DNA from 3 places in the Streptomyces sp. NPDC059455 genome. Region 2 is predicted to be linked to each of the others. Evidence: riboswitches for the same ligand, from Rfam matches in the RefSeq annotation. Region 2 holds a riboswitch; each other region holds the start of a gene.

Region 1 (10,222 bases), on a different contig from region 2:
GGAGTCGAATGTGGTCAGGATGAGCACCCGCGGCGGCGCCGGCCTGGTGAGGAGTTCCCGGGTCGCGCTGAGACCGTCACGGCCGGGCATCCGCACGTCCATCAGCACGACGTCCGGCCGCCGCTCGTCCACCACGGTGAGCGCGGCATCCCCGTCGGCCGCCTCCGCGACGACGTTCAGGTCCGGTTCGGCCTCGAGGACGAGTCGCAGCGCCATCCGCACCAGTTGGTCGTCGTCGACGATGACGACACGCACCGGCTCCCGATCGGTATCCACTCATGCTCTCTTTTCGTGGGTGGGGTTCGGCCAGGGTAGCCGCGCGGTGAGGAGGTATCCGTTGTCGGGTGTGGGGTGGTGGTCGAGTTCTCCGCCGGCGAGGGTGATGCGTTCGCTGAGGCCGAGCAGACCGAATCCCGATGCCGGTGGTGGTGCGGTCGCCCTGGCGGCCGGGGTGTTGTGGACGCTGACGTTGAATCCGTCGCCCGCTGTTCCTTCGAGGGTGATGTGTACATGTGCGCCAGGGGCGTGTTTGGCGGCGTTGGTCAGTCCTTCCTGGACGATCCGGTAGCAGGTGCGTCCGACGACGTCGGACGGTGTTCCCGTCACGGTGGTGGTGAGCGTGACGTCCAGTCCGGACGTGCGGGCGTCGGCCACCAGGTCGGGGATTCCGTCGAGGGAGGGCTGCGGTGGTTCCGGGCGGCCCGGGTCGGCCCGGAGCACACCCAGGACATCCCGTAGTTCTTCCAGCGCTTGGTGGGAGCCATCGGCGATACCGCGGACCAGCACGCGGTTTTCCTCCGCTGTGAGGTCGCCGCGGTGGTCCAGCACTCCGGCCTGCATGGCGACCAGGGAGATCCGGTGCGCGAGCACATCGTGCATCTCGCGGGCGATCCGGTTGCGCTCCAACGCCCGTGCCTGTGCCGCTCGCGCGGCCTGTTCCCGCTCCGCGCTCTCCGCCCGGTCCCGGAAAGACCGCACTTCGACACGGCGCGCGCCGATGGCCATGCCCGCGGCCACGGCGATGCCCGCGATCAGCGCCGGTAGCGCGAGTGCGAGCCACAGCGGGCCGGCCGGGGTCGGGTAGATCCCGCCGGCGAACTGTGACGCGGTCACGAGGGCCAGCCCGGCGACCCCGCTCTCCACCGGACGGCGACGGGTGGAGAGCGAGAGCAGCGCCAGAAACGCGGCGCCGGAGGCGAGCGCCGACGCGGTCGAGGCGATCGCGACCGTCATGGCGACAGCGAGCGGGAACCGCCGCCGCCACAGAAGCGCCGTCAGACAGCCGAGAGCCACCAGCGGATCACCGATGAAGAACCACGAGCCGGGTCCGGTCGTCTCCGTCCGCAGCACCACACCGGTGGAGAGCCAGAGCGGTATGCCCACTGCCGCGGCCGCCATCAGCCGCCAGGTCTGCTGCCACCATCCGAGCGGTGGCGCGACGTCCGTATTCACCTGGTCATTATCGCGACACGGTGCGGCCCGTGCGTCAGACCCGGGGGCTGATGTGCCCCCGACCAGAGTCGTATCCCCGCCTCGTCCTTGGTCGAAGGCGGTTCGAGCCGCCGGGCTGATGTGCCTGCCGCGCCGCACGGACAGACTCGTTCACGTGCCGAGACAACCGAACACCAAACGGAGAAGCGCGATGCGCAAGGGTGGCTATGCGGCCCTTGAGGCGGTCGGGATGGTGATCACGGCCCTGGCCGCCCAAGGGGTGATCCACGGTTTGCTCAACCCGGACACCGAGCCGCTGTGGGGCATCGTCAACGGGGTTCCCGGCGGCCTCACCGGCCAGATGATCCTCCTCGGATCCATCGCGCTCGTCGCCATGGTGCTCGGTGGCTGGGCGCACACTCGCAAGGAACCGACCACCGAGCGGGCCGGTAATTCCGGGGGAACCCGCGGCCGAGGAACGGTCTGACGGCATCCGGGACGACGGGGCCGTCCCGAGCCCACCCGTTCCGGCGCCCCCGTACGCGCCCCTCAGGAGGACAACAGATGCGCAAACGTGATCGGCTTCGATACGCGTGGCGTCGGCCACAGCACGCCGGTGACCTGCGACCTGACGCCGGAGCAGCAGACCCGCGGCAACTTCCCGCCGTACGCGGACACCGCGGCCGATGTCGCGCGGGAGGCGGGGAACGCCCGGACCATCGCCAAGCAGTGCGCCACCTCGCGGACGGCGCGGATGCTGCCGCACACCGCCACCGCGAACACCGCGCGCGACATGGACCGGATCCGGGCGGACCTCGCCTGCGCTGCCGAGCCCAGCACGTCACAGGAGTAGAGACATGATCAAGGAGTGGCGGCATCGTCGGGCCGTGCAGCGGGTCAAGCCCGGGGACGGACGAGCGTTGAAGCGCTTCCGCTGGTGGCAGATGCTTACCCGCGCACTGTTCCACCTCCGGCTGATGAACGACGACGGCCGGCAGACGGTCTACGCCGTCGACGTCAAGCATCAGAACACGTCGGACGGCTACGTCAAGGCCCATCTGTACCTCGATGGCAGGCATCACGCCGAGTCCAAAGTCCCTGCCGTCTTCCCCGTCCAGGGCGGCACCGTCGAAGTAAGGGCGAGCGGCTTCGGACTCAAGCGCTGCCACTACGTCACCGCCGAGGGGGCCGAGCTCCAGCTCATCCCGGACCCCCGCTCCGCCGAGGGGCGCCGCGCGCGCCTCGACCGATCGCACCCCGGACTGAGCCGCTTTATCGGCTTCCTCTCAGTGATCATGCTCGTCGTCGGCCTGGTTCTCCTGATCCTTCAGCTCGCCGAACAGGTCACCCGGGCGCCGGAGGGCGTCGCCCAGTACGTCGGGACGTTCACCTCGCCCATTGATCTGTCGGCATGGGGCAACACCGTGGTCGGGCTCGTCACCGTGGCGGCCAGCACCGAGCGGGCGCTGCGGCTGCGGTACAGCCGGCTGCTCGACGGCGCGGCGGGCTGATCCCAGTTCCTCGGACTGGTCGTGGCCGCTTGTCGTGATGGGCGCCACGGTCCGTTAGTCCAACACCCCCGCGCACTTGTCCATGGGCGGCCGCCCCGCCGCCGTCCCAAGGTGGAGCACTGTTCCCACCAGCGAGGGAGGAGCGGCGCGTTGACCCACACAGAGGAGGGGCGGCCGGGAGCGTGGCGGCCCGGCCGCAGAGCGGTCATGGTTACCACCACACTGGCCGGAATCGGAACGGCCATCAGCGCGGGCGGTGGCACCGCGCACGCCCGTGACACCGAGCGCACATTGCGGTCGAAGCGGCTGGAGGTCCGGGTGGACCCGGAGTTCCCGCGCATCGTCGCGTACACCGACCGCGAGAGCGGCGCGGTGCTGTACGGGCAGCGGGAGCCGGTCCGTACGGTGCTCATCGACGGCGTCGAACACACCCCCCGCACCACCGCCGTCACCAGCGGCCCGGACCACATCAGCTACACCCTCGCCTTCGGCGCGGACGCCGAGATCGACATCCGTGTCCGGGTCAGCGAATGGCAGGTCGACTGGCGCGTCACCCGGATCGCCGACACCGACGCGCTGCGCGTGGGCACCCTGCGCATCCCCGGCCTCGCGTTCCTCAGTGTCGGCGCCGACCAGCCGGGCGCCACCCTGCTGGCCGCGCGGATCGACCTCGACCAGGCCAAGAGCGGTGACACCGTGGTCCGGCCCACGGCCGACACGCCCACCGACGACGACCCCATCGGCTGCGCCTACGCCGTCGTCAGCACCGACCGGCTCGCCGCCGCCGTCGAGACCAACACGGTCTGGGACAAGCCCTCCTCCGCCGCGGGCACCACGTGGGAGAACGGACGGCTGTGGCGGCAGACGGTGCGCGAGGACGGGCAGATCACCGCCCGGCTCTGCTGCGGTGAGTGGACCCACCGGGCCGCCACCGCTCCCGTCGGCGCCACCGAGCCGCTGCCCTGGGCCACCGTGGTCCTCACCCGGGACCGCAACGGCGACGGCGTGGTCGACTGGCAGGACGCCGCCATCGCCTTCCGCGACATCATGGTCAATCCGCTCGGCGCCGACGAGCAGCATCTGCGGGTCGTCCCGCACATCCCGTTCAACTTCGCCAGCCAGGCCACCAACCCGTTCCTCGACACCCTCGACAATGTCAAGCGCATCGCGCTGGCCACCGATGGACTGCGGCAGTACACCCTGCTCAAGGGCTATCAGTCGGAGGGCCATGACTCCGCCCACCCCGACTACGCGGGCAACTACAACACCCGCGCCGGTGGTCTGGCCGACCTCAACACCCTGCTGCGCTCCGGACGCCGCTGGAACAGCGACTTCGCGGTGCACGTCAACGCCACCGAGTCCTATCCGGTGGCCAACGCCTTCTCCGAGACACTGGTCGACAGACACGACAAGCAGTGGGACTGGCTGGACCAGTCGTACCGCATCGACGCCCGCCGCGACCTGGTCTCCGGCGATATCGTCCGGCGTTTCCAGGACCTGCGGAACGACACCGACCCGGCCCTCGCCGGTCTCTACATCGATGTCTTCCGCGAGTCCGGCTGGAACTCCGACCGGCTCCAGCGGGCCCTGCGCGAGCAGGGCTGGCGGGTGGCCACCGAATGGGGCCACGGGCTGGAGCGCTCCTCGCTGTGGTCGCACTGGGCCACCGAGACCGACTACGGCCCGGACAGCTCGCGCGGTATCAACTCCCGGCTCATCCGCTTCCTCCGCAACCACCAGAAGGATGCCTTCGCCGACAAGTGGCCCACCCTGCTCGGCATCCCCCGGATGGGCAACTTCGAGGGCTGGACCGGCAAGACCGACTGGACCGCCTTCTACCGGCTCATCTGGACCCACAGTCTGCCCGCCAAGTATCTCCAGGCGTACCCCATCCGCACCTGGGGCGACCACGAGATCACCTTCGAGGGGCCCGGCCGCACCTCCGTCACCGACACCGGCGGCGTCCGCCGCATCACCACCGACGGGCGGCTGGTCTACGACGGCGGTGGCTATCTGCTGCCCTGGGAGCCGCGCGAGGCCACCGACCCCGCCAAGCTCTACCACTACAACCCGGCGGGTGGCACCACCCGTTGGCGGCTGCCGCGCGGCTGGTCGGGACGGCGGTCCGTGGTGCTGTACCGCCTCACCGACCAGGGGCGCGCCAAGCCGGTCACCCTGCCGGTGCGCGACGGCCACATCAGCGTCACCGCCGACCCCGACGTCCCCTATGTGGTGCTGCGCTCCCCCGCCCCTGCCCAGGCGGCGCCCGGCTGGGGCGAGGGCACCCCGCTGTACGACCCCGGTTTCCACTCCGGTTCGCTGCGCGGCCGGCAGACCACCGGCCCGGCCACCGTGGAACGCGGTGCGCTGGGCGACTACGAACTGGTCATCGGCGAGGGCGCCGCCGCCACCGTCGGCCAGCGCATCGGCCGGCTGGCCCCCGGCGGCTATGTGGCCTCCGTACAGGTGGAGGTGGGGGCGGAGGCCGGTGAGCGGCGGCGGGCCGCGCTGCGGGTGCACACCGCCGACGGCGTCACCGCGGAGAACTGGACCGAGACCTCGACCGCCGTGAACCACATGGCGGCCGACCGCAAACACGGCACCCGTTTCCAGCGGATGTTCACCTACTTCACCGTCCCCGACGGCGGCGGCCCGGTCACCCTCACCCTCGACGTGGCGGCGGGGCGGGCCCGGGTCCGCTTCGACCGGCTGCGGGTCGTGCGGGCCCGGCGGACCACGAGGCCCGGCGCGCTGGTGTACGAGGACTTCGAGCGGGTGCCCCAGGGCTGGGGCCCGTTCGTCAAGGGCGACGCGGGCGGGGTGACCGACCCGCGGACGCATATCGCGCGGCGGCACGCCCCGTACACTCAGGCCGGTTGGAACGGCAAGGTGATCGACGATGTGCTCGAGGGCGGCCAGTCGCTGAAGTCGCGCGGCGAGAACCCGGGCCTGGTCTACCGTACGGTGCCGCACACCGCCCGCTTCCGCCCCGGGCGGTGCTACCGGGTGACCCTGACCTACGCCAACGAGGCGGCCGGTCAGTACGCATGGGTCACGGCCGTGGACGAGCCCGGGGCGCGGGAGCTGGAGCGCACCCCGCTGCCCGCCGCCACCGGGCGGGCCACGCACGGCTACACCGTCACCGCGCCCGCGGACGGCGAGCTGTGGGTGGGGCTGCGGAAGACCGGCGACAGCGGCACCGCGGAGTTCACGCTCGACTCCTTCACCGTGGAGGAGCTGGACTGACACCGCGCGGGGAGCGGGGCTGACACCGCGGAGGGAGCGGGGCTGACACCGCGGAGGGAGCGGGACGGCCCGCACACGTGTCCCGCTCCCCGCGGTCCCCACCTTCGGTTACGTGTCCATCCACCCCGCCGCACGGCCCCCTCCCGCCCCCTGGCGAGCGGGCGGTCCGTGGGCGAAGATCTGCGGGTGGGGGCGCAGCCGACCGGAGGGGACCGCGGATGTATCACACCTGGATGCGGTACTTCACGCCCAGCCCGGCCCATCACCGGCTCGGCCTGGTGTGTCTCGGTGTCGGCCTCCAGCACGGCGCCCTGCCCGTCGTCGGCCCGCGGGTCCTCGACCATCATGTGGCGGTGGTCATCAGCGCGGGCCGCGGCTGGTTCCGCGGCGCGGACGGCCGCCGCCGTACCGTCACCGCGCCCGCGCTGCTCTGGCTCACCCCCGGTGTCAGCCACCACTACGGCCCGGACCCGGACACCGGATGGGACGAGGCGTTCGTCGACTTCACCGGCCCGGCCACCGCCGCGTACGCCGATCTGGGCTATATCGACCCGGACCGTCCGGTGGTCGCGCTCACCGACACCGCCACCGCCCGTACGGCCATCGGTCGCATCGTCCGCGCCGCGCGCCGGGGCAATCCGTTCCTGGAGGTCGAGACGGCCGCCGCCGTCCATGAACTCCTCGTCGCCCTGCGCCGCGTGCGCGCCGGTGGCGGCTCGGACGGCCATCCGGTGCTCCAGGCGCTGGCCAGGGACGCCTTCCAATCCCTGTCGGTGGCCGAGCACGCCGCCCGGCACGGCATGACACCGGCCGAACTGCGCACCGCGGTACGGCGCGGCGCGGGGTGCAGCCCCAAGGACTACCTCCTCGGGATCCGGCTGGGCCGGGCCAAGGAGCTCCTCGTCGGTACCGAAATGCCGGTGGCCGCCATCGCCCGCCGCGTCGGCTACGACGACCCCGCCTACTTCAGCAGGCTGTTCGCCCGCCGCGTGGGCACCGCACCGGTCCACTTCCGCGAGCAGCAGTGCCGCTCGGTCCCCGGCGGTTTCACCAACCGCGTCCCCGACCCGGCCCGCCCACCGACGATCCCGCCCTGCGCCCCGCCGGACGACGCACGGCTCGGCGGCGCATGACGAAACGGCGAGTGACGAGGCGGCGCATGACGAGGCGGCGCATGACGAGGCGGCGGGTGACGTGTTAGCCCATTGGGGGGACGTTGGGCCGCGATCCGCACGACAAAGGGGCACCATGCATGCGAAGCCGGTCATTTCCGGCCGCTCATCCCCATCAAGGAGTTCCCATGCGTATGCGGACCGCCCTGTCCACGCTCGCTCTCACCGCCGCGTCCCTCGCCGTCGGCGCGACCGGTGCCGTCGCGGAGGACGGCCCCGATGTCACCGTCAACAACGCCAGCAGCACGACCTTCCCCGGCGTATGCGCCAGCAACCAGTTCTCCTTCGTCACCGTCCCGGTCAACCTGGTGGGCCAGTCGGACTCCAGCTCGTGCTGACCCCCCGCGCCACGAGCCCGTGAGGGGCGGAACCCCCGGCCCACGCGGCCGGGGGTTTCCCATGCCGTAGGCTGGCCGGTGCAGCTGGTTCGCCCCGTCCGCCAGGCGGGACGCGTCGCAAGAGGGAACCCGGTGGAAATCCGGGACTGCCCCGCAGCGGTGAGCGGGAACGACCGCCGTCATACGCACTGGGTCCGGTGAGAGGGACCTGGGAAGCGACGGCCATTAGGTGTCCTCCTGAGGAGGACGCGCCCGTGAGTCCGAAGACCTGCCATCTGCCCGCGTACGGACCACCCGTGCGCGGACATCCCGGTGACCTCGAGGGCGGGTCGGCGAACATGCACCAGGCGGACGACCGCGCGCCTGCCGCGCGAGGTCGTGGCGTCCGGTCCGTCACCCTTCGCGCTCTCCTCCCGTCGCCGGGACCTCAGGGATTCATCTCGCGAAGGAGATCTCCGTGACCACCAAGTCCGCGGCCGCGGCGGCACGGGCCACCGTGTACGGCTACCCCCGCCAGGGCCCGAACCGGGAACTGAAGAAGGCGATCGAGGGCTACTGGAAGGGCCGCGTCACCGCCGAAGCGCTGAGGGCCACCACCGCCGAACTGCGCCGCGCCAACTGGCGGCGACTGGCCGGGGCGGGCATCGACGAAGTCCCCACGGGCGACTTCTCGTACTACGACCATGTGCTGGACACCACCGTCATGGTCGGCGCCATCCCCGACCGCCACCGGGACGCCGTCGCCGCCGACCCGCTCGACGGGTACTTCGCGATGGCGCGGGGCACTCAGGACGTGGCGCCGCTGGAGATGACCAAGTGGTTCGACACCAACTACCACTATCTGGTCCCCGAGCTGGGTCCGGACACGGTGTTCGCGGCCGACTCCGCCAAGCAGGTCGCGGAGCTCAAGGAGGCCCTCGCCCTCGGGCTGACCGCGCGGCCGGTCCTCGTCGGCCCCGTCACCTACCTCCTCCTCGCCAAGCCCGCGCCCGGCGCGCCCGCCGGCTTCGAGCCGCTCACCCTCCTGGACCGGCTGCTTCCGGTGTACGCCGAGGTCCTGGCCGATCTGCGGGCGGCCGGTGCCGAGTGGGTGCAGCTCGACGAGCCGGCCCTGGTCCAGGACCGCGCCCCCGCCGAGCGACACGCGGCCGGGCGCGCCTACCGTGACCTCGGCGCCCTCACCGACCGCCCGAAACTGCTGGTCGCCTCGTACTTCGACCGCCTCGGCGAGGCGCTGCCGGTGCTGGCCAAGGCCCCGGTCGAGGGGCTGGCGCTGGACTTCACGGAGGCCGCCGCGGCGCATCTGGACGCGCTGGCCGCCGTCGGCGGGCTGCCCCGCAAGCGACTGGTCGCCGGGGTCGTCAGCGGCCGCAACATCTGGGTCAACGACCTGGAAAAGTCCCTGACCACGCTCGGCACCCTGCTGGGCCTGGCGGACCGGGTCGATGTGGCCGCCTCCTGCTCGCTGCTGCACGTCCCCCTCGACACGACGGCCGAGCGGGACATCGAACCGCAGATCCTGCGCTGGCTGGCCTTCGCCCGGCAGAAGACCGCGGAGATCGTCACCCTCGCCAAGGGCCTGGCCCGCGGCACCGGCGCGATCACCGCCGAGCTGGCCGCGAACCGGGCCGACCTCGCCTCCCGCGCCAACTCCCCCATCACCCGCGACCCGGCCGTCCGCGCCCGCGCCGCCGCGGTCACCGGGGACGACGCCCGCCGCTCCCAGCCGTACGCCGAGCGCACCGCGGCCCAGCGCGCCCACCTCCGCCTGCCGCCGCTGCCGACCACCACCATCGGCTCCTTCCCGCAGACCGGCGAACTCCGCACCGCCCGCGCCGACCTGCGCCGCGGCCGGATCGACACGGCCGGTTACGAGGAGCGCATCAAGGCCGAGATCCAGGAGGTGATCTCCTTCCAGGAGCAGACCGGCCTGGATGTGCTGGTGCACGGCGAGGCCGAGCGCAACGACATGGTCCAGTACTTCGCCGAGCGGCTCACCGGCTATCTCGCCACACAGCACGGCTGGGTCCAGTCCTACGGCACCCGTTACGTCCGCCCGCCGATCCTGGCCGGTGACGTCTCGCGCCCCGAACCGATGACGGTGCGCTGGACGGCGTACGCCCAGTCCCTCACCGAACGCCCGGTCAAGGGCATGCTCACCGGCCCGGTCACCATGCTCGCGTGGTCCTTCGTCCGCGACGACCAGCCCCGCGGCGACACCGCGCGCCAGGTCGCCCTCGCCCTGCGCGACGAGGTGAACGACCTGGAGGCGGCCGGGACCTCGGTCATCCAGGTGGACGAGCCCGCGCTGCGCGAGACCCTGCCCCTGCGCACCGCCGACCGGCCCGCCTATCTGGCCTGGGCGACCGAGGCCTTCCGGCTCACCACCGGCGGGGTACGCCCCGACACCCAGATCCACACCCATATGTGCTACGCCGAGTTCGGCGACATCGTCCAGGCGATCGACGACCTCGACGCCGATGTCATCAGTCTGGAGGCCGCCCGCTCCCATATGCGGGTGGCC
Region 2 (10,222 bases):
CGTACTTGGCGGCGGCCTCCTCCATGCTCCGCTCGGCGCCGGTGAGCACCAGACCGGTGAGGAAGGCGCCCTTCGCGCCCAGCTCGGTGTCGGTGCCGCGCGCCGTCGGGACGCCGGTGGCATCGGCGATGAGCTGACACCAGCGGTCGCTGCCCGCGCCTCCGCCGCACAGCCGCAGTTCGTACACCTCGGTTCCGGAGGAGCGCAGGCAGTCCCGTACGACGAGGGACAGCCCCTCGAAGACCGCACGGGCCAGGTCGGCGCGGGTGTGGTCCAGCGACAGGCCCCAGAAGGTGCCGCGGGCCCGTCCGTCGAGAAACGGCGCACGCTCCCCGGCGGGTGAGAGATAGGGGAGGAAACCCAGCCCGGCGGCGCCGGGTTCGGACGCGGCGGCGAGGTCGCCGAGCGCGGCGGGGCTCTCGATGGCCAGCGTCCGGCACGCCCAGTCCAGCACCTCGGTGCCCGACAGGGTGGGAAGGGCGCGCAACAGGCGGTCGTGGCGGCCGAAGGCGATGGTGATGCCGCACGGCTCGCCCGAGGTGTCCACGCCTCGGCGCACCACCTCGGTGCACAGGGTGGTGCCGAGGATGGCACACGCCTGTCCGGGGTCGACGACCCCGGCGCCGCGGGCGGTGGCGGCGATGTCGTAGGGGGCCATCACGACGGGAAGGCTGGTGGGGAGGCCCAGTTCGTCCGCCGCCCGGTGGGTGAGCTCGGCGACGCACTCGTCGTGTCCGAGGACGCGCGGCAGCAGCCGACGGGCCCACGTCAGGCCGAACAGGTCCACGATCGCCGGGTCGTACGCGCCCGTGGCGTGGTCGAGGAAGGGCGCCGACGCGTCGGAGGCGTCGATCGCCGTGACACCGGTGAGCTTCAGGAACAGCCAGCCCGCCGCGGTCAGCGCGGTGTGCGAGCGCTCCAGGCGCGCCGGGTCGTGCTCGGCGAGCCAGGTGAGCACCGCGTTCGGCATACCCGCGCAGGTGAGGGAGCCGTTGCGGCGGTACGCCTCGGCCAGGACGCCATCGGCCTGCCAGCGCGCGAGCAGATCACCGGCGCGCCCGTCGGACCAGAGGATCGCCGGGCCGGTGGGGCGGCCGTCGCCGTCGACCAGCCAGCAGCCGTCCCCCTGGGCCGTGAACGCGACCAGCCGCACCGCGTCGTGCCCGGGTCCCAGCTGGGCCAGGGCGCCGCGCACGGTGGCGGCGACCCCGCGCCACACGGCGTCCATGTCCTGCTCGGCCCACCCGGGGTGCGGTCGCAGCACCTCCGTACCGATGCGGGAGACCGCCACTTCCCTTCCCTCGGTGTCGAACACGACGGACTTGATGACCGACGTGCCGACGTCGACAGTGAGAACCGTCATGACCGAAATACCTCCCACGAGCCTCAAGCCCGAGTCGGAGACCTTCACCACCCCGCCGACCCTCTGGGGCTCCGCGCTCCGGTGGCAGAACTACACCGACGTCTTCAGCTATCTGCCGTTCGCCCGCTTCATCCTCAACGGTGTCCTCGTCGCCGCCGTCGGCACCGCCATCAACGTGACCGTCGCGGCACTCAGCGGATACGCCTTCTCCCGGCTGCGCTGGCGCGGCCGGAACGTGGTGTTCCTGCTGTTCCTCGCGACCCTGATGATCCCGCAGGACGTCCTCGTCATCCCGATGTACATGATGATGCAGAACCTCGGATGGGTGGACACCTTCCAGGCGCTCATCATCCCGTGGGCGTTCACCGCGCTCGGCGCGTTCCTGCTGCGCCAGTTCTTCCTGACCGTTCCCCAGGAGCTGGACGACGCGGCCCGGGTCGACGGCGCCGGGACCGTGCGCACCTTCCTCAGCGTGATGGTGCCCCTGGCCCGGCCCACCCTCGCCGTGCTCGCCGTCTTCACCTTCATCAGCTACTGGAACTCCTTCCTGTGGCCCCTCGTGATCGTCGACGATGTCAACGCGCGGGCCACCATCCCGCTCGGCCTCCAGGCGTTCTTCGGACAGCAGGGCAATGAGTGGAGCCTCGTCATGGCGGCCTCGGTGATATCGATGCTGCCGACCGTGATCATCCTCGTCCTCCTCCAGAAGCACCTCGTGCGCGGCATCGTCACCAGCGGCCTGGGCGGCCGCTGACCCCTGTGCGCCTTCTCTTCTCCGGGAAAGGAATCCCTCTCGATGGCCATCCCCGCCTGGTTCACCGAAGACCGCTTCGGCATGTTCATCCACTGGGGCCTGTACGCCCTGCCCGCCCGCCACGAGTGGGTGAAGAACCGCGAACGCATCACGGACGAGGACTACGACCGCTACTTCCGCCACTTCGAACCGGACCTCTTCGACCCCCGCGAGTGGGCGCGGTCCGCCAAGCGCGCCGGAATGAAGTACATGGTGCTCACCACCAAGCACCACGACGGCTTCTGCCTGTGGGACTCCAAGCTCACCGACTACACCTCGATGAACACCCCGATCGGCAAGGACCTCGTCGCCGAGTTCGTCGAGGCCGTGCGCGCCGAGGGACTGCGCGTGGGCTTTTACCACTCGCTCATCGACTGGCACCACCCGGACTTCGTCGTCGACGGCCTCCACCCGCGCCGTGACGACCCGCCGGAGGAGATCAAGCGGCTCAACGAGGGCCGTGACATGGCCCGTTACCGCGCCTATCTGCACGGGCAGGTCGAGGAGCTGCTGACCGACTACGGCACCATCGACTACCTCTTCTACGACTTCTCGTACAAGGACGACGACCACCACGACGTGTGGAACGGCAAGGGCAAGGAGGAGTGGGGCTCGGAGGAACTCCTCGCGCTCACCCGCAGGCTGCAGCCCGAGATCATCGTCAACGACCGGCTCGCCATCCCCGGCGACCTCGTCACACCCGAGCAGTACCAGCCCGACAGGCCCATGGAGGTCGGCGGGGAGCCGGTGGTGTGGGAGGCGTGTCAGACCCTCAACGGCAGCTGGGGCTACGACCGCGACAACCTCAATGTGAAACCGGTCGACCTGCTGGTCCGGATGCTCGTCGACGGCGTCGCGAAGAACGGCAACATGCTGCTGAACGTCGGCCCGACCGGACGCGGTGACTTCGACGCCACCGCCCTCGCCACGCTGGAGGGGATCGGTGCGTGGATGTCCCGCCACCAGCGCTCCATCCACGGCGCCGGCCCCTCCCCACACCGCGCCCCGGTCGACACCCGCTACACCCAGCGCGGCAACCGCCTCTATCTGCACCTCTTCACCTGGCCCTTCGGCCATGTCCACCTGCCGGATCTGGCGGGCAAGGTCGAGTACGCGCAGCTCCTGCACGACGCGTCCGAGATCAAGTACCGCGAGATCGACCCGTCGGTCAAGGCGCAGAACACCGGCCTCGGTGGCCAGCCGCCCGGCACCCTGACCCTGACCCTGCCCGTCGTCCGCCCCGAGGTGGCGGTCCCGGTCGTGGAACTGTTCCTGCGCCAGGACATCTGACACTCGATCGGGGGGCGGACCCCCTCACCTCCGGTGAGCTCAGAAGCGGCCCGCGCGTCATGACGTGGTGTCCGGGGCACCGGTCATGACGACCGGGCCGGGAACGGGAGCGCCTCGGCCGCCGTCACCTCGTCCCCGGCCCGTACCCCGTGCAGGACGTGGGCCAGCACCTCGGCTCCGCGCACCACGCGCGGGCCGGGGCGGTTGAAGTAGGCCGGACCATCCAGCACCCAGACCCTCCCGGCCCGTACGGCGGGCAGGTCCGTCCAGCCCGGCAGACGGGTGAGCAGGTCCGTCTCCCGCAGGGTGCGCTCGGGCGGGAAGCCGCACGGCAGGACCAGCACCACCTCCGGCCGGGCGGCGCGCACCGCCTCCCAGGTCATCGGGCTGGTGTGCTGACCGGACGCGGCGAGCAGCGGTTCGCCTCCGGCGGTGGCGATCTGGTCGGGGACCCAGTGTCCGGCGGGCCACAGTGGGTCGAGCCATTCGATCGCCACGACCCGGGGCCGGGCCCGGCCCGCCACCGCCTGACGGATCCGTTCGAGGCGGTCGCGCAGATGGGCCCGGCGCCGCTCGGCGCGCTCGCGCACGCCGAGCAGCTCGCCCACCGTCACCAGGCAGTCCAGTACGTCGTCGAGCGTGTGCGGCTCCAGGCTGAGGACGCGGGTGCCGGCGTCCAGCAGCCGGACGGCCCGGCTGACCTTCCGGTACGACACGGCGCACACCTCGCACAGGTCCTGGGTGAGCACCACATCGGGGCGCAGGGCCGCCAGCGCCTCGGTGTCGAGGGTGTAGAGCGACGACCCGGAGTGTGTCGCGCCGCCGACCGCGTCGGAGATCTCCCGGCTGGTGAGGGCGTCCTGGTCGAGGCCGGTGGCGGTCACCACGGGGAGGTCCGCCACCGCTTCCGGCGGCCAGTCGCATTCGTGGGTCCGTCCGGCCAGATGCTCGGCGAGCCCGAGGTCGGCGACGATGTCGGTCGCGGCGGGCAGCAGGGAGACGATGCGCATACCGCGACTGTAGGCGGGTGGTCCGGGGCATCGGTGACAGGCGGCGCGCGGTCGGCGGCGCGCCGGTGGTGTGGCGCCGTCAGATGGCCGTGGCGCGCCGTGGGTCGGTGCGGTGACGTACCTCCTCCGAGGACCCGGGGTCGTTGGGGCGGTCCAGGGAGCGCCACCACCGCGCCACTTCGGCGCCGGTGGCGAACCACACGTCCCGGCGCCGCCGCATATACGCCAGGAGCTCCTCCAGCACCCCGATCCGGCCCGGTTTGCCGATGCAGGACGGCTCCAGGGTGATCACACAGCACAGCCCGTAGCTGTGGTACGCGTCGAACTCGGCGCACCAGTCGTCCAGGGTCTGCCCGTATCCGGCGATCCGGACCTGACCGGCGGGGTAGGCCGGTCCGTAGTTGAACATGAAGCGGGGGAAGTCATTGAGCTCCCAGTGGGCCGGAACGTCCACCAGCGGGGCGGCGCCGGGGCCGGTGGCCGGGTGCAGCAGGGTCGGCCGGTCGTCGCCCCGGGCCAGGGAGGTCCAGGTGAAGCCCAGTTCGCCCAGCACACCGGCGGTGTCGTCGCCGATCTCAGCGGAGGGCGGCCGGAAGCCGGTGGGCCGCCGCCCGGAGATGTCCTCCAGCACCCGCGCGGAACGCTCGATGGCGCGGCGCTGCCCCTCGGCGTCGAGGGTCGCGTAGTCCTCCAGACCGTCGCCGCGGGAGGCGATCTCATGGCCGCGGGCGGCCACGTCCCGTACCGTCCCGGGATAGCGCTCGGCCACCGTCGCCGGGATCATCCAGCTGGCGCGCACTTCGGCCGCCTCGAGGGCGTCGAGCATCCGGGGAGCGCCGCGCTTCGGGCCGTACTCGCCCATGGACAGGGTCTTGGGCCGCTCGTGGCAGGACTCGTCCAGCCGCAGCCAGAACAGCTCCGCGTCGAGGTTCACCGTCACCACGACCGCGCACCGGGCGCCGTCCGGCCAGGGCGGGTTCTCCTCCAGCCGGGGCCGCGCCTGCTCGCTCCTCACCGCGTTCTCCTTCCGTCTCGTCCCCGCGTCTCAGTGGCGTGTCCGCCACCACTGGGCGATCTGGCTTCCGGTGGCGAACCACACATCGTCATGGGAGCGGATGTGCTCGATCAGCCGGCGCAGCAGCAGCACCCGGCTCGGCTTGCCCATGACTTCCGGGTGCATCATCAGGACGTAGCACAGCCCGTAGCGGTAGTAGCCGTCGAACTCCCGCCGCCAGTTGTCGAGGGTGAGCTCGGTGCCGGCGATCCGGTCCTGGCCGCGCGGCTCCGCCGGGACGTCGTTGTAGGCGAACTGGGGGAAGTCGTCCAGCTCCCACTGCGCGGGGATCTCGACGAGGTCCGTGTCGCGCCCGTCGATCCGCCAGCGGTACGGGCGGTCGTCGCCGCGCATGGAGCTGGAGTAGGAGAAGCCGAGATCGCACAGCAGTTGGGGGCTGTCGGCGCGGAAGTCACCGGAGGGGGTGCGGAATCCCACGGCCGTGGTGCCGGCCACCCGCTGGAAGATCTCCTGGCTGCGCTCGATCAGCGTGCGCTGCTCGGCGATGGTCTTCGAGTAGTACAGCTCGTGCATATAGCCGTGGTGGCCCAGCTCATGGCCGCGGTCCGCGATGGTCTTCAGCAGTTCGGGCCAGCTCTCGGCGGTCCAGCCGGGGACGAAGAAGGTGGCGGGGATCCGGAAGTCCGCCAGCAGGTCCAGGATCCGGGGGGTGCCCCGGTGCGGGCCGTAGGCGCCGAGCGAGAACAGCCGGGGGGAGCGCCAGATGTCGGGGGCGTGGCCGAGGTTGGCCAGCAGCGCCGGGCCGTCCACGTCGAAGCTCAGCATCACGGCACAGCGGGCGCCGCCCGGCCATCGGGGGCGGTCGACGGCCCCCGGCCGGGGCCGGTAACCGGGCGTCGGGGCAGCGGAAGTGGTCATGGAACGCTCCGTAGTGTCTGCTACGAACTTGTCGTGGATGCGACGCGAGGAAAGTAGGATGCGCTACGCACGCACGTCAAGAGAGGGCAGCCCATGGAAATGGCGGAGATCCCGGAGGGTGCGCCGCTCCAGCAGCGGGTGGCGGCCGCCTGGCCGCGGCTCGCTCCCGCCGAGCAGAAGGTCGCGGCGTTCCTCAGAGAGCATCCGCAGGAGGTGGGCTTCTCCTCCGCCAGCGAACTCGGCGCGCTCACCGGCACCAGCGACGCCACCGTGGTCCGCACCGCCAAGGCCCTCGGCTACAGCGGCTTCACCGGTCTCAAGCACGCCGTGGCCCGGTCGCTCGCCACCTTGATGCGGCCCTCCGCGCGGCTGCGCAGCCGCGTCGAGCACATGGCCGGATCCACCGAGGAGTTGCTGGACCGGGTCTTCGAGGACGCCGCCGAGGTCATCCACGAGACCCGGCGCAGCCTGCGCGCCGACGCCTTCGCCGCGGCCGTGGAGCGGCTTCTGCCCGCCAAGGAGGTCATGGCCTTCGGCGCCGGGCCGTCCGGCATCATCGCCGAGTACCTCGCGCTGAGGCTCAACCGGCTGGGGCTCAAGGCCCGTCACACGGCGGACATGGGCTTCAGACTGCCGGACGCGCTGGTGCCGCTCTCGGCGGACGACGTCGTGGTGATCTTCGCCCCGGCCCGGCTCTTCAAGGAGATCGAGGTCATCATCGACCATGCCGAGGGGGTGGGCGCCCCGGTCGTCCTGATCACCGACGCCCTCGGACCCGCGCTCGGCGACCGCGTGGCCGTCACCCTCCTCGCTACCCTCTCCGCCTCCGGGGCCACCCGCGAGACACTCGGCTCACTGGCCGTGGTCGACGCCCTGGCCCTGGCCGTGGCCTCCCAGTTGGGCGAGCGCGCGCTGGAGACCTCCGAACTGCTGACCCGTCTGCGCGGCCACTTCCTGCCGCCCAACAGCCCCCATTACGGCCGCGATGAGTGAGGTTGTGCGCGTCCTGTCGGCGTCTCACCAGGTGGGCGGTCTTGGCCAGACATCCGACACGCGGTACCGTCGGTGCGATATCGACGATGGTCTGACGGAAGCCGGTGGGAATCCGGCACGGTCGCGCCACTGTGAACGAGACGTATCCGAAGGGGACGTTCCGTGAGTCAGACCCGCAGCCATCGTCCTGTGCACCACCGAGATGGGACGCGAACTCCCTAGTAGGAGGCCACTGCCATGGCGCAGCATGTCGCCCAGCCGACAGCCACCACTCCCGCCCTCCCCGCCACGCTGCCGCTGAAGGCGATAGCTCCCTGGGCCGTCTTCTTCGGCATCCTGATGCTGGTTCTGCTGTACTTCGTCGGCGCCGAGCAGGGCGCCACCGCGGTCGTCTCCGGCGAGGGCGTCCACGAGTGGGTGCATGACGCCCGCCATCTGCTCGGCTTCCCCTGCCACTGACGCGAGGGACGCCGCACCCCCATGAATTCCGCAACAGTAAGAAACCTGCTGGTGCGGGGCATGCTCGCCGGTCTTGGTGCCGGTGTGCTCGCCCTGATCGCCGCCTATTTCCTCGGTGAGCCGAGCGTCGACCGCGCGATCGGCTTCGAGGAGGCCCACGCCCCCGCGCATGAGCACGAGGTCGAGATCGTCTCCCGTAGTCTGCAGTCCACCGCGGGCCTGGCCACCGGTGTGCTGATCTACGGGATCGCGTTCGGCGGCATCGCCGCCCTCGCCTACTGCGTCGCCCTCGGCCGCGTCGGCCGCTTCACCCCGAGGGCCACCGCGCTGCTGCTGTCCGGCTGCGCGCTGCTCGCGGTCTATGTCGTGCCGTTCCTGAAGTACCCGGCCAACCCGCCCGCCGTCGGCAACGGCGACACCATCAGCAAGCGGACGATCCTGTATTTCCTGATGATGGTGCTCAGCGTGCTCCTCGCGATCGCCGCCACCATCCTCGGCAAGCGGCTCGCCCCGAAGCTGGGCAGCTGGTACGCCACCGTCGCCGCGGTGGCCGCCTTCGCCGTCGTCATCGGGGTGGCGTTCGCCTTCCTGCCCGTCGTCAACGAGGTCCCGGCGGACTTCCCGGCCACCGTCCTGTGGCGGTTCCGGCTGTCCGCCCTCGCCATGCAGGTGATCCTGTGGGGTGGCTTCGGTCTCCTCTTCGGCGAACTCGCCGAGCGGATGCTGAACCCCAAGCCGGCGAAGGCCGAAGAGAGCCGGGCGATGGCGGCCGCCCCGAACTGACCACACCGAGACGCACGAGGGCCCGCGGAGAGATCCGGGGCCCTCATGCGTTGTGAGGACACCCGGGGCACCCGAGCGGGGCGCCTGGAGTCACTTCCGCGGGGACAGGTGCCGCAGTCCGTTCTCCAGCAGCGCGAACGCGTGCTCCGCGTCGGCCACCGCACCCGCGTAGCGCTCGTCGGCCGGTTCCCCGTACGTCACGCGTGCGGTGTTGTCCTGTGCCAGTGACCACTGGACGGCGACGATCTGGACGGCGGCCAGCCGCGCGGTGAGTTCCGGGGTGTCCGCCGTCTCCCGCAGCGCCTGCGCGAGCGCGCGTTCGGCGCCGTCCTTGAACCGCGCCATCCGGGCGACCAGCGAGGGTGAGTCGAGGATCATCCGGGTGAGCTTGACGATCTGGGGATGGTCGTTGAGCCCGGTGATCGGGTCCCGTTCGCGCAGGCCCTTGAGGAAGTGCTCGCGCAGCGCGGTCAGCGGGGCGGTGCGGGGCGGGCGGGCCCGTACGACGCGGGCGCTTTCGGTCTCGTGGTCGGCGAGACGGTGCACCACGAGGTCTTCCTTCGCCGGGAAGTAGGCGAAGAGCGTGCGCTTGGACACCTCGGCCGCCTCGGCCACCTGGGCCACCGAGACCTGGTTGAAGCCGTGTTCGAGGAAGAGCGTGATCGCCGCCTCGGAGATCGCGGTGTGGGTCCGCTGCTTCTTCCGCTCCCGTAGCCCTGGCTTGCCGTCCACGACGTCCACCGTAGCAGAGTAATTGCCCCCAGGAGATTTCTGCACCTGGTATACATATAGACCGAGGCGAGAAATCGAGGAGGGGTGACCGTGTCGACGGAGAAGACGGAGCCGATGGCGATGACGGAGAGCGCGACCGACGTCGTCATCGTGGGCGCCGGCCCGACCGGGCTGATGCTGGCGTACGAGCTGGCGCTGGCCGGGGCCGAGACCCTGGTGCTGGAGAAGCTGCACCAGCGCATCGAGCAGGTGAAGGGCGGCGCGATCCAGCCCCGTACGGCCGAACTGCTGCAGTCGCGGGGGCTGTTGGAGCCGATGCTGCGGCGGGCCACCCCGCGTGACCCGGTGGGTGGGCACTTCGCGATGCTGCCCGTGCCCTTGGACTGCACCCCCTGGCGGACCAGGCACAACGGCCCGATCGCCATCCCCCAGTGGAAGATCGAGGAGGTGCTCGAGGAGCGGGCGACCGCCGCGGGCGCGCGAGTTCTGCGCGGGACCGCCGTCTCGAAGGTGGAGTCGGACGAGGACGGCGTGGTCGTGACGGCGGACGGCCTGGAGGTGCGGGCGCGCTATCTGGTGGCGTGCGACGGCGGTCACAGCACGGTGCGGAAACTGCTGGAGCTGCCGTTTCCCGGCCGGGCCGGGACTCATCAGGCGGTGCTGACCGACATCCGGCTGACCGCGGTGTCCTCGCTGGTGCCGAAGCAGATGGGGCACATCAGCACCATGACCCGTCAGGTGGGCGGCTACTGGGCCATGCTGGTCCCGGTCGGCGGCGACCTGTACCGCTTCACCTTCGGTCACGCGGACCAGGTGGACACCGCCCGCGACGCCCCCGTCACCCATGAGGAGATCGCCACCGCGCT
Region 3 (10,222 bases), on a different contig from region 2:
CCGAGCCTGCCTGTTCGACCTCGACGGCGTGCTGACCCGGACCGCGGTGGTGCACGCGGCCGCGTGGAAACAGATGTTCGACGAGTATCTGCGGCGGCGCGACGGCCCCTCCTTCCGCCCCTTCGACTCGGGCCGCGACTACGACGAGTACGTGGACGGCCGGCCACGCGCCGACGGGCTGCGCACCTTCCTGGCCTCCCGGGGCATCGAGCTGCCCGACGGCGAGCCGGACGACCCGCCCGACCAGGACACCGTGCACGGCCTGGGCAACCGCAAGAACATCCTGGTCCTGGAGAAGATCCGGAAGGAGGGAGTGGAGGCGTACCCGGGCTCGGTGCGCTTCGTGGAGGCCGTGCGCGCCGAGGGCCTGCGGACCGCGGTCGTCTCCTCCAGCGCCAACTGCCGCGATGTGCTGATCGCCGCCGGGATCGAGCACCTCTTCGAGGTACGGATCGACGGTGTGGTCGCCGCCGAGCGCAAGCTGCCGGGCAAACCGCACCCCGACACCTTCCTGGAGGCCGGACAGGAGCTGGCCACCGGGCCCGAGGCGGCCGCCGTCTTCGAGGACGCTCTGGCGGGCATGGAGGCCGGGCACTCCGGGCATTTCGGCTGCGTCGTCGGCGTGGACCGAGTGGGCCAGGCCGACGCGCTGCGCGCACACGGCGCCGACATCGTGGTCAAGGATCTCGCCGAGCTGCTGGAGGACGACTCGTGATCACCGATTCCTCGTACGCCGTCGACCCCTGGGCGCTGCGGGAGACCGATCTCCGGCTCGATCTGCTGCCCCAGAGCGAATCGGTCTTCGCGCTCTCCAACGGCCATGTGGGCTGGCGCGCCAACCTCGACGAGGGGGAACCCCATGGCCTCCCCGGCTCCTATCTCAACGGGGTGTACGAACGGCGTCCGCTGCCCTACGCCGAGGCCGGATACGGCTACCCCGAGGCCGGCCAGACCATGATCAACGTCACCAACGGCAAGATCATCCGGCTGCTGGTGGACGACGAGCCCTTCGATCTGCGCTACGGGCGGCTGCGCTCCCATGAGCGGGTGCTGGACCTGCGCGGCGGACTGCTCCACCGCACCTGCGAATGGACCTCCCCCTCCGGCATCAGCGTGCGGGTCCGCTCCACCCGGCTGGTCTCCCTCACCCAGCGGGCCATCGCCGCCGTCGCCTACGAGGTGGAGGCCATCGACGCCCAGATCCGCGTCGTCGTCCAGTCCGAACTGGTCGCCAACGAACAGCTCCCCGAGCGCGCCGGCGACCCCCGGGTGGCCGAGGCCCTGGAGTCCCCGCTCAGGCCCGAGGAGAACGCCGCCGACGACAAGCGGCTGCGGCTGATCCACTGCACCGACGCCAGCGACCTGCGGGTCGCGGCCGCCGCCGACCACCTGATCACCGGGCCGCCGCCCACCCGCCACTCCAGCGAGAGCGCCGACGACGTCGCCCGGCTGACCGTCACCTCGGTGCTGGAGCCGGGCCAGGTGCTGCGGCTGGAGAAGCTGGTGGCCTACGGCTGGTCCGGCGCCCGTTCGCTGCCCGCCGTACGGGACCAGGTCGAGGCCGCGCTGGCCGGGGCCGCCAGCACCGGCTGGCGCGGCCTGGTGGACCAGCAGCGCGCCTGGCTGGAGGACTTCTGGTCCCGCGCCGACGTCGAGGTCGAGGGCGATGCCGAGATCCAGCAGGCCGTGCGGTTCGCCCTCTTCCACGTGCTGCAGGCCGGCGCCCGCGCCGAGGAACGGGCCATCCCCGCCAAGGGCCTCACCGGTTCCGGCTACGACGGCCACTCCTTCTGGGACACCGACACCTTCGTCCTGCCCCTGCTCACCTACACCTTCCCCGAGTCCGTGGCCGAGGCGCTGCGCTGGCGGCAGTCCATCCTGCCCGCCGCCCGGGACCGGGCCAGGCAGCTGGGCCACGAGGGCGCCGCCTTCCCCTGGCGCACCATCGACGGCTCCGAATGCTCCGCCTACTGGCCGGCCGGCACCGCGGCCTTCCACGTCAACGCCGATGTGGCGGACGCGGTGGTGCGCTATGTGGCGGCCACGGGGGATGACGAGTTCGAGCGCGAGACCGCCGTGGAACTGCTGGTGGAGACCGCCCGGCTGTGGCGCTCCCTCGGCCACCACGACCACCACGGCCGCTTCCACATCGACGGGGTCACCGGCCCGGACGAGTACAGCGCCGTCGCGGACGACAACGTCTACACCAACCTCATGGCCCAGTCGAACCTGCGGGCCGCCGCGGACATCGTCGAACGCCACCCGGACAAAGGCGCCGAACTGGGCGTCGACGACGAGGAGGCCGCCGCCTGGCGGGACGCCGCCGAGTCCATGTCCGTCCCGTACAACAAGACCCTGGGCGTCCACGAGCAGTCCGCGGACTTCACCGGCCACCAGGAGTGGGACTTCCAGGGAATGCGCCCGGACCAGTACCCGCTGATGCTCCACTTCCCGTACTTCGACATATACCGCAAGCAGGTGGTCAAACAGGCCGACCTGGTGCTGGCGATGTATCTGCGCGGCGAGTGCTTCACCGAGGAGGAGAAGGCACGCAACTTCGACTACTACGAGCGGCTCACGGTCCGGGACTCCTCGCTTTCCGCGTGCACCCAGGCCGTCATGGCCGCCGAGGTCGGCCATCTGCGGCTCGCCTACGACTACCTGGGCGAGGCGGCCCTGATGGACCTGAAGGACCTGGAGCACAACACCCGCGACGGTCTGCACATCGCCTCGCTCGCCGGCACCTGGATCGCCCTGGTCGCCGGGTTCGGCGGGATGCGGCACCGCGACGGCAGGCTGGAGTTCTCGCCCAAGCTGCCCGAGAAGCTGGCCCGGCTCGCCTTCACCATGCAGGTACTGGGCCGGAGGCTGCGCGTGGAGATCACCAACCGCTCTGTCACCTACTCCCTGGCCGAGGGCGCCCCCCTGGAGATCCGGCACTACGGCCGGCCCATCACCGTCTCCGAGAAGACGCCCCGGACCTGCGACATCGATGAGCTGACGGCCCGTCCCGAACCCCGTCAGCCCCCCGGCCGCCGCCCCAACCGCCGCGCCTGAGACAACGGCGCCCCACGTCACGACACCCCCGCACGCCACGCCACCCACAGCGAGGAGCGCCGATGGACCCCCTGGAGGCCCTGGACCGGATCGCGTTTCTCCTGGAGCGCGCCCAGGCGCCGACCTACCGGGTGCGCGCCTTCCGCACGGCCCAGTCGGTGCTCGCCGACCTGGACCCCCAGGAGGTGGCACGGCGTGCCACGAACGGCACCCTCCGGTCGCTCAAGGGCCTCGGCCCCAAGACCTCGCAGGTGGTCCAGGAGGCGCTGAAGGACCAGATGCCCGGGTATCTGGCGAAGCTGGAGGCCGAGGCCGCGGAGGCCGGGCGCGAGCCCGACGAGGACGCGGCGAAGCTGTGCGCCGCGCTGCGCGGGGACTGCCATATGCACTCGGACTGGTCCGACGGCGGTTCCCCGATCGAGCTGATGGCCCGTACGGCGGCGCGGCTGGGGCACGAGTGGGCGGTGCTGACCGACCATTCCCCGCGGCTGACGGTGGCCCGCGGCCTCTCGGCGGACCGGCTGCGCGCCCAGCTGGACGTGGTGGCGGAGCTGCGCGCGAGGCTCGCCCCGTTCCAGCTGCTCACCGGGATCGAGGTCGACATCCTCCCCGACGGCTCCCTGGACCAGGAGCCGGAGCTGCTGGACCAGCTGGACGTGGTGGTGGCCTCGGTCCACTCCAAGCTGCGGATGGACGCCCGCCCCATGACCCGCCGGATGGTCACCGCCGTCAGCGATCCGCTGGTCGATGTGCTGGGCCACTGCACCGGACGGCTGCTCGGCGGCAAGCGCCCCGAGTCGGCCTTCGACCAGGAGGAGGTCTTCGGCGCCTGCGCGGAGGCGGGCACCGCCGTGGAGATCAACTGCCGCCCGGAGCGGCTGGATCCGCCACGCGGACTGCTGCGGGAGGCCGTGCGGGCGGGGACGTTCTTCTCCATCGACACCGACGCCCACGCGCCCGGCCAGCTCGACTGGCAGCCGCGCGGATGCGCCCGGGCCGTGGAATGCGGGGTGCCGACGGAGCGCGTCATCACCACGTGGACGGCCCGGCAGTTGGTGGACTGGACCCGCACGCGCAGGCCGCCACGCCGTGCGGGGCAGGGGAGTTGACGGCGGTCATGCGCGAAATGGGCGGAGAGTTCGCCTATTTGCCGTAAGTCCTTACATCTTCTCCTCCGGGCGGGCTACCGTAAATGTGTCGCAGGCCACGCCAAGGGCGTGGCGCACGGGGGGAACCACATGACAGACATGACGGGGCTGGACGACGCCGCGATCGAGCGGATCCTGACGATGGTCGACGCCTCGGCGCGCACCGTCGCCGAGGACGAACACGAGGAGCTCTTCGAGGAGTTCGCCGAGGAGATGCGCGCCGGGCGGCGGGTGCCCGGCGCGGGGGAGTTCTTCGACGACCTCAGCGGGGCACCCGCGGTCGACACCCATGTCTATCTCACCATCGGGCTGTCCGTGCTCGGCCAGATCGCCTTCACCGTGCTCTCGACGGCGACCGATATGGCCGTCCAGCGCGGAGTGCGGGACGCCGTCGGCTATCTCAAGCGCTGTCTGCGCGGCGACGCCAACTCCGGCGGGACGGGCACGGAGGGTGGCGAGAACGAGGACAGCGCGGCGGGGCTCGCCCGGCGGGTGACGGTGGAGCTGAGGCTTCCCCCGGAGGTGGATCCGGCCACGGTGCGGGCCGTCGTACGGATCCAGGCGGAAGCGCTCATCCGCTCCGAATCCGGCCCCGACGACTCCGCCGATGTCGCGGACCCCGCGGACCCCGCCGCACCCGGCCGCCCATGACCGCCGCGTCCCCGGTCCGCCGGCTGCGCCGGGCCGAGCGGACCTGCTGGACCGTGCTCATCGGGCCGCTGTGCGCGGCGCCCGCCACCGGGGCGAGCGTGCTGACCACAGGGGACAATCGGCTGTCCGCGTCGGCCGCGGTCGGCGCCACCGCGTTCCTGGCCGTCCTCGTCCTCCTCGTGGTCTCCCTGCTGCCCCTCGTCAACGAGTGGCGGGCCGACTCCCTCAGCGGTCGTGAGGCCGAGGAGGCGTCGCACCCGGTCGACTGGTCGGCGAAGGGCTGGGTGCGCGTCCGGGACACCTTCCACTCCGCCGGAATGGACACCGCCCGGCTGAACGCGGTCTCCAGCTGGTCCCCGGCGTCCAACCTGAAGGTGGTCCACGTCCCCCAGCCGTCCCCGGGGCGGCTCGGCCGGATGGAGGACTGGGGGACGAGACTGCAGCGCCGCAAGTCCGTCTGGGCGGTCGGCGCCGCGGGCGGAGTGGCCTTCGCCGTACTGCAGGACCGGATCTCCCTGCCGTTCGACGGGGATCGTCTCCTGGTGCCCGCGGTCGTCCTGGTCGCCGCGCTCTGGGCGGTCGCGGGCACCTTCCTGTACCACGCGGTCACCCTGAACGTCCGTAGGCCCACCGTCCATGTCGCCATCCCGCGCAGCTGGCGCACCCTGCTCAGAAGCCCGGCCGGTGCGGTCCTGCTCCGGCACGAGATCTCGCATCTGCGCCACGGTGATCCGATGCGACGGCGCTATCTGCGTCATGCGCCGGCGGCGGGGAAGGCCGCCGTGTTCTTCGACGGGATGACGGCCCTCGCCATCACCCCCGTGGAAACCACGGCGCGGACCGTCACGTCGATAGCCGTCTTCATCCTCACCCTGACCTGCGGCCTCTACGCCAACAGCCGCGCCGGCCGCGTCCTGGTCACGCTGATGGAGATGCGGGCGGACGCCGAGGCGGTCACGGACGCGGAGTCGGCGGACCGGCTGTCCGCCTTCCTCACCGCTCAGCAGGAGAAGAACCCGACACGGCAGAAGGCCGACCGGCTGCTGGCCCTCTCCCGTGGGTGTACCGGCGGCCACCCCGCCCCCTACGCCCGTGCCGTCGCCGCCGCATGGGTCTTCGCGGCCGGCGCCTGCCTTCCGGCGATCGGCATCTGGACGGGCGTCCTGGACGGGGTGTCCGCGTGACGGGTGGTCAGTGCGGGTGGTAGGGGATGGTCAGGGGTGGTCGCAGGTCGACAGGCCGGGCCGCCAGCGGCAGGCGATGGCGGCGAACCCGCCGTCCGCCGTGACCGGCACGGACAGGGTCTGCCCGCCGCGCACCACCGTGGGCGTGCGGACCAGACCGTTCGGGCCGTCCAGGATCAGATCGACCAGCCAGCGGCCCGGCTCCAGCCGCAGCGGCACCTCGGCGGTGTGCGCGGGACCGGTGAACGTACCGCCGATGAACCACCGCGAGCCGCTGGCGCGGGCGAGCACCGCGCTCTCACCCGGCCGCCCCGCCAGCAGCCGGGTGCGGTCCCAGGTTGCTGGGATCTGCTCCAGGAACCGGCGGGCGAGCGGACGGGCGTCATAGGACTCCGGGGTGCCCGCCAGGTTCTGGATCCCGGACTCGTAGAGCACCGACAGGCCGACTTCGCCCGCGTCCGACGCCGCGTTGGGGCGCTGGGGCCGGTGGAAGGCCCCGGGGGTGAAGTCCATGGAGCCGATGACATTGCGGGTGAACGGCAGCGTCGCCAGGTGCTGCGGGGTGTTGGTCCGCTTCTCCTCGCCGTTCACGCCCTCCATCGACATCACCTGCGGCCAGGTGCGCTGAATGCCCTTGGGGATCGTCGAGCCGTGGAAGTTGACGAGCAGATGGTGGGCCGCGGTGGCCTTGAGGATCTCGTCGTACCAGCGCAGTGTCTCCTGGGACTCGGAGTCCATGAAGTCGATCTTCACGCCCTTCACCCCCCACCGCTCCAGCGTGGGCAGCCACTGCTCGCGCTCCTCGGCGGTGTCGAGGTCACGGTGGTGGATCCAGACCTGGATGCCCACCCGCCGCTCGCGGGCGTAGTCCACGAGTTGCGGAATCCAGCTGTTCCGTTGCCAGTCGGGATCGGTGACGTCCCACTGGTCGGGGTCGAAGTACCAGCCCGCGTCCACCACCACATACGGCCAGCCGCGCTGGGCCGCGTAGTCCACGTACCCCTTCTGCATCGACAGGCTCTGCCCGGCCGGTTTGCCGCCCGCGAGCCAGGTCCACAGCGCGGGTCCGGGCCGGATCCACGAGGTGTCGGCGACCCGTGAGGCCGGTGCCAGATCGTCGGTGAAGGTGGACTGGGTGACGGTCGACAGATCGCCCACGATCAGGGCGCGCCAGGGTGTGCTGAGCGGCCCGTCGGACTCGACCCGCTCGTCCCACAGACCGATGCGGTACGTGGGCAGCCCCTGCTGGTGGATCAGCCGGGCGGCGGAGTAGCGGCCGGTGAGATCCGACTCCGCGATCAGGGCGTAGCCGCCGCCCGTCTCGAAGAGCGCCTGCGCCATGTACTCACCGGTGGGCGCGGTCGCCGCGGTGTACTCCTTGAACAGGTTCTCGTTGTCCTTGCGGTAGTCGCCCAGCCACGCGGCCGCGTCCGCGGGCAGGGTGAACGCCGAGGTCTCGCCGAGGACATCGCCGCTGCCGGAGGGCAGGTCGTAGCGATAGGCGACCCCGTCGTCCGAGACCCGCACCACGAGGTCCAGCCGGGCGTTCCCGCCGCCCCGGAACCGGAAGCGGGTCTCGGTCATCCGCGCCGTGCGCGAGCGCTGCTTGCCGGCCGTCGACCGGTAGCGCTCCACGACGGTGCGGTCGTGGCGTCCCAGATAGCGCAGCCCGTGGGACAGATCCGCCCGCTCGGTGACGATGCCCACGGGCGAGGGCTCGACCACCGTACGTCCGCCCCGGGACACCTGGAGCGTCAGCGCTCCCGAGGCGCCGTCAAGCCGCAGCTGCGCGAGGGGACCGGAGTGGGGCGAGGGGCCGCGCACGGTCCAGGCGGAGTCCTTCGCCTGTGCGGGCCCGGTGATGAAGAGCGTCATGGCCAGGACGCCGCACAGCAGAAATGCCATTGCGGAGCGTCGGTAAGATCTCGGCATCGTTGCCTCCCGAGGCGGATACGTTACCGAGTCATCCGATAACTGGGGAGGGGTTGAGCAGCATTACGCCCCATCAAGGGTCGTGAGCGGGTAAGAGATCGGATCTATGGCTTGGCTGCTTTCGGAGATGACACCAGGGGTAGAGGGTCGGCCAACGGACCCGCGCACGGTCCGGACGAGGAGGCGCACACGATGAGCGGCACGGCTCGCCCCGGCGACCCGGACCCGGAGGCGGCGGACCCGGCGCCCGCCGAGCCCGAGGGCGGGGACCCCGCCTGCTGGCTGGAGAAGGTGTGCGCCGACTGCGGCGCGATCCAGGACACCGCCGACTTCGCCCAATGTGCGCGCTGCGGAGCCCCGAAGGAGTGAGCGGGGTGCCCGGGATGCGATGATGCCGGGCGACAAGGGCGACGGCGGAACGAGGAAGCCGGTGGGAATCCGGCGCGGTACCGCCACTGTGATCGGCGAGCGGATCCCGAACAGGCCACTGCCCGCATACGCGGGTGGGAAGGCCGGGACGAGCATCGACCCGAGAGCCAGGAGACTCACGCGGTCGCCTCCTCGAGCGACACCGGGGCGGACTTCCCCGGAGGAGGGGTGATACGGCATGTCCGTATGGCCGACCGACCCGCTGTCATGCCGGGTGACCGTATGCCGGGACTGCTGTTGCGGCAGTCCCAAGGTGACCGGCATCGACCATGCCGCGCAGATCGCGCGGCTCGGTGAGGAGGCGCCCGTACGCGTCTCCGAATGTCTGGACGTCTGCGACCAGGCCAATGTGATCGTGGTGCAGCCGTCGGCCGCCGGACGGGCCGCCGGGGGCAGGCCGGTGTGGCTCGGCCTGGTCAACGACCCGGACGCGACGGAGGACATCGTGGCCTGGGTCCGGGCGGGTGGCCCCGGGGTGGCACCGCTGCCCGACATCCTCGATCTGTACGCGTTCTCGCCGCGGGGGAGGGCCTCGGCCGAGCCGTCACCTGGCGGTCGCTGAGCGCCCGAAGTCCCCTTCCCCGCACGGGAGTTGGTCTTGTGAGCAGAGCTCTGGCGGCCTCGCACCCTGTGGGCTACCGTCGGTAACACGTTGCCGGCCGGTAACACGATTCCGTCGCGGCAACCCCCTCCGTATCTCCCGCACCCTCCGAACCCCCTTTCCGGAAGGCAGCTCATGGAGAACTCCACAGAGAATTCCGCGTCGCCCGCCGGGATCAACGGGATCAGCCGCCGCCGCGCCCTGACGGCGGCGGGCGGTGTGCTCGCCGGCGCCGCCCTCGCCCAGACGGCGGTTCCGGCCTTCGCCGCCTCCGGGGCGTCCTCGGACGCGGACGCCATCGTGGTCGGCCACGGGCTCGCCGGGCTGGTGGCCACGGCGGAACTGGCCGCCGCGGGACGCAAGGTGCTCCTCCTCGACCAGGAGCCCGAGAGCAACCTCGGCGGCCAGGCGTTCTGGTCCTTCGGCGGCCTGTTCTTCGTCGACTCCGAGGAGCAGCGGCTGATGGGGATCAAGGACTCCCCCGAACTGGCCTGGCAGGACTGGCTCGGCACGGCCGGCTTCGACCGCGGTGTCACCGATCCCGGTGGCCAGGACTACTGGGCCCACAAGTGGGCCGAGGCGTATGTGGACTTCGCCTCCGGGGAGAAGCGGTCCTGGCTGCACGGGCTCGGTGTGCAATGGTTCCCGATCGTCGGCTGGGCCGAGCGCGGCGGCGGTCTCGCGGATGGGCACGGCAACTCGGTGCCGCGTTTCCACGTCACCTGGGGCACCGGTCCGGCCGTGGTCGAGCCGTTCGAGAAGAAGGTGCGGGCCGCCGCGAAGGACGGCCGGGTGACCTTCAAGTTCCGGCACCGGGTGGACGAGCTGATCGTCACCGGTGGCGCCGTCACCGGGGTGAGCGGCTCGATCCTGGAGCCGAGCAACGCCGCCCGCGGCAAGCAGACCTCGCGCACCGTGGTGGGCGACTTCGAGCTCAACGCCCCGGTGGTGATCGTCACCTCCGGCGGTATCGGCGCCAACCACGACCTCGTACGCCGGAACTGGCCCGACCGGCTCGGCTCGCCGCCGAAGTTCATGGTCACCGGTGTCCCTGCGTATGTGGACGGCCGGATGCTGGGGATCACCGAGAAGGCGGGCGGACGGATCGTCAACCCCGACCGGATGTGGCACTACACCGAGGGCCTCAGGAACTACGACCCGATCTGGCCGGGCCATGGCATCCGCATTCTGCCCGGCCCGTCGTCGATGTGGTTCGACGC

The links. Region 2 has a riboswitch for cobalamin ahead of ACFXB5_RS06530 (CbtB-domain containing protein). Riboswitches for the same ligand answer to the same signal wherever they lie in the genome.
Region 1: another riboswitch for cobalamin. It lies ahead of metE (5-methyltetrahydropteroyltriglutamate--homocysteine S-methyltransferase); the one in region 2 lies ahead of ACFXB5_RS06530 (CbtB-domain containing protein).
Region 3: another riboswitch for cobalamin. It lies ahead of ACFXB5_RS43640 ((2Fe-2S) ferredoxin domain-containing protein); the one in region 2 lies ahead of ACFXB5_RS06530 (CbtB-domain containing protein).

Annotation. Positions count from the first base shown of each region.
Region 1 is NZ_JBHYVB010000032.1:6,305-16,526, reverse strand. It holds gene ACFXB5_RS14160 (response regulator) at 1-276, opposite strand, end outside; gene ACFXB5_RS14155 (sensor histidine kinase) at 277-1,452, opposite strand; gene ACFXB5_RS14150 (hypothetical protein) at 1,607-1,918, shown strand; partial or broken gene ACFXB5_RS14145 (alpha/beta hydrolase) at 2,003-2,275, shown strand; gene ACFXB5_RS14140 (hypothetical protein) at 2,289-2,942, shown strand; gene ACFXB5_RS14135 (endo-alpha-N-acetylgalactosaminidase family protein) at 3,150-6,188, shown strand; gene ACFXB5_RS14130 (helix-turn-helix domain-containing protein) at 6,407-7,321, shown strand; gene ACFXB5_RS14125 (hypothetical protein) at 7,489-7,698, shown strand; cobalamin riboswitch at 7,767-7,989, shown strand; gene metE (5-methyltetrahydropteroyltriglutamate--homocysteine S-methyltransferase) at 8,156-10,222, shown strand, end outside.
Region 2 is NZ_JBHYVB010000013.1:6,555-16,776, forward strand. It holds gene ACFXB5_RS06495 (FGGY-family carbohydrate kinase) at 1-1,363, opposite strand, end outside; gene ACFXB5_RS06500 (carbohydrate ABC transporter permease) at 1,362-2,117, shown strand; gene ACFXB5_RS06505 (alpha-L-fucosidase) at 2,160-3,446, shown strand; gene ACFXB5_RS06510 (cobalamin-binding protein) at 3,530-4,456, opposite strand; gene ACFXB5_RS06515 (polysaccharide deacetylase) at 4,536-5,471, opposite strand; gene ACFXB5_RS06520 (polysaccharide deacetylase) at 5,502-6,389, opposite strand; gene ACFXB5_RS06525 (MurR/RpiR family transcriptional regulator) at 6,489-7,382, shown strand; cobalamin riboswitch at 7,427-7,578, shown strand; gene ACFXB5_RS06530 (CbtB-domain containing protein) at 7,620-7,841, shown strand; gene ACFXB5_RS06535 (CbtA family protein) at 7,863-8,624, shown strand; gene ACFXB5_RS06540 (TetR/AcrR family transcriptional regulator) at 8,715-9,356, opposite strand; gene ACFXB5_RS06545 (FAD-dependent monooxygenase) at 9,477-10,222, shown strand, end outside.
Region 3 is NZ_JBHYVB010000203.1:690-10,911, reverse strand. It holds gene ACFXB5_RS43675 (HAD family hydrolase) at 1-715, shown strand, start outside; gene ACFXB5_RS43670 (glycoside hydrolase family 65 protein) at 712-3,057, shown strand; gene ACFXB5_RS43665 (PHP domain-containing protein) at 3,120-4,166, shown strand; gene ACFXB5_RS43660 (hypothetical protein) at 4,296-4,856, shown strand; gene ACFXB5_RS43655 (hypothetical protein) at 4,853-6,040, shown strand; gene ACFXB5_RS43650 (glycoside hydrolase family 97 catalytic domain-containing protein) at 6,071-7,972, opposite strand; gene ACFXB5_RS43645 (hypothetical protein) at 8,165-8,341, shown strand; cobalamin riboswitch at 8,390-8,519, shown strand; gene ACFXB5_RS43640 ((2Fe-2S) ferredoxin domain-containing protein) at 8,580-8,963, shown strand; partial or broken gene ACFXB5_RS43635 (FAD-binding dehydrogenase) at 9,138-10,222, shown strand, end outside.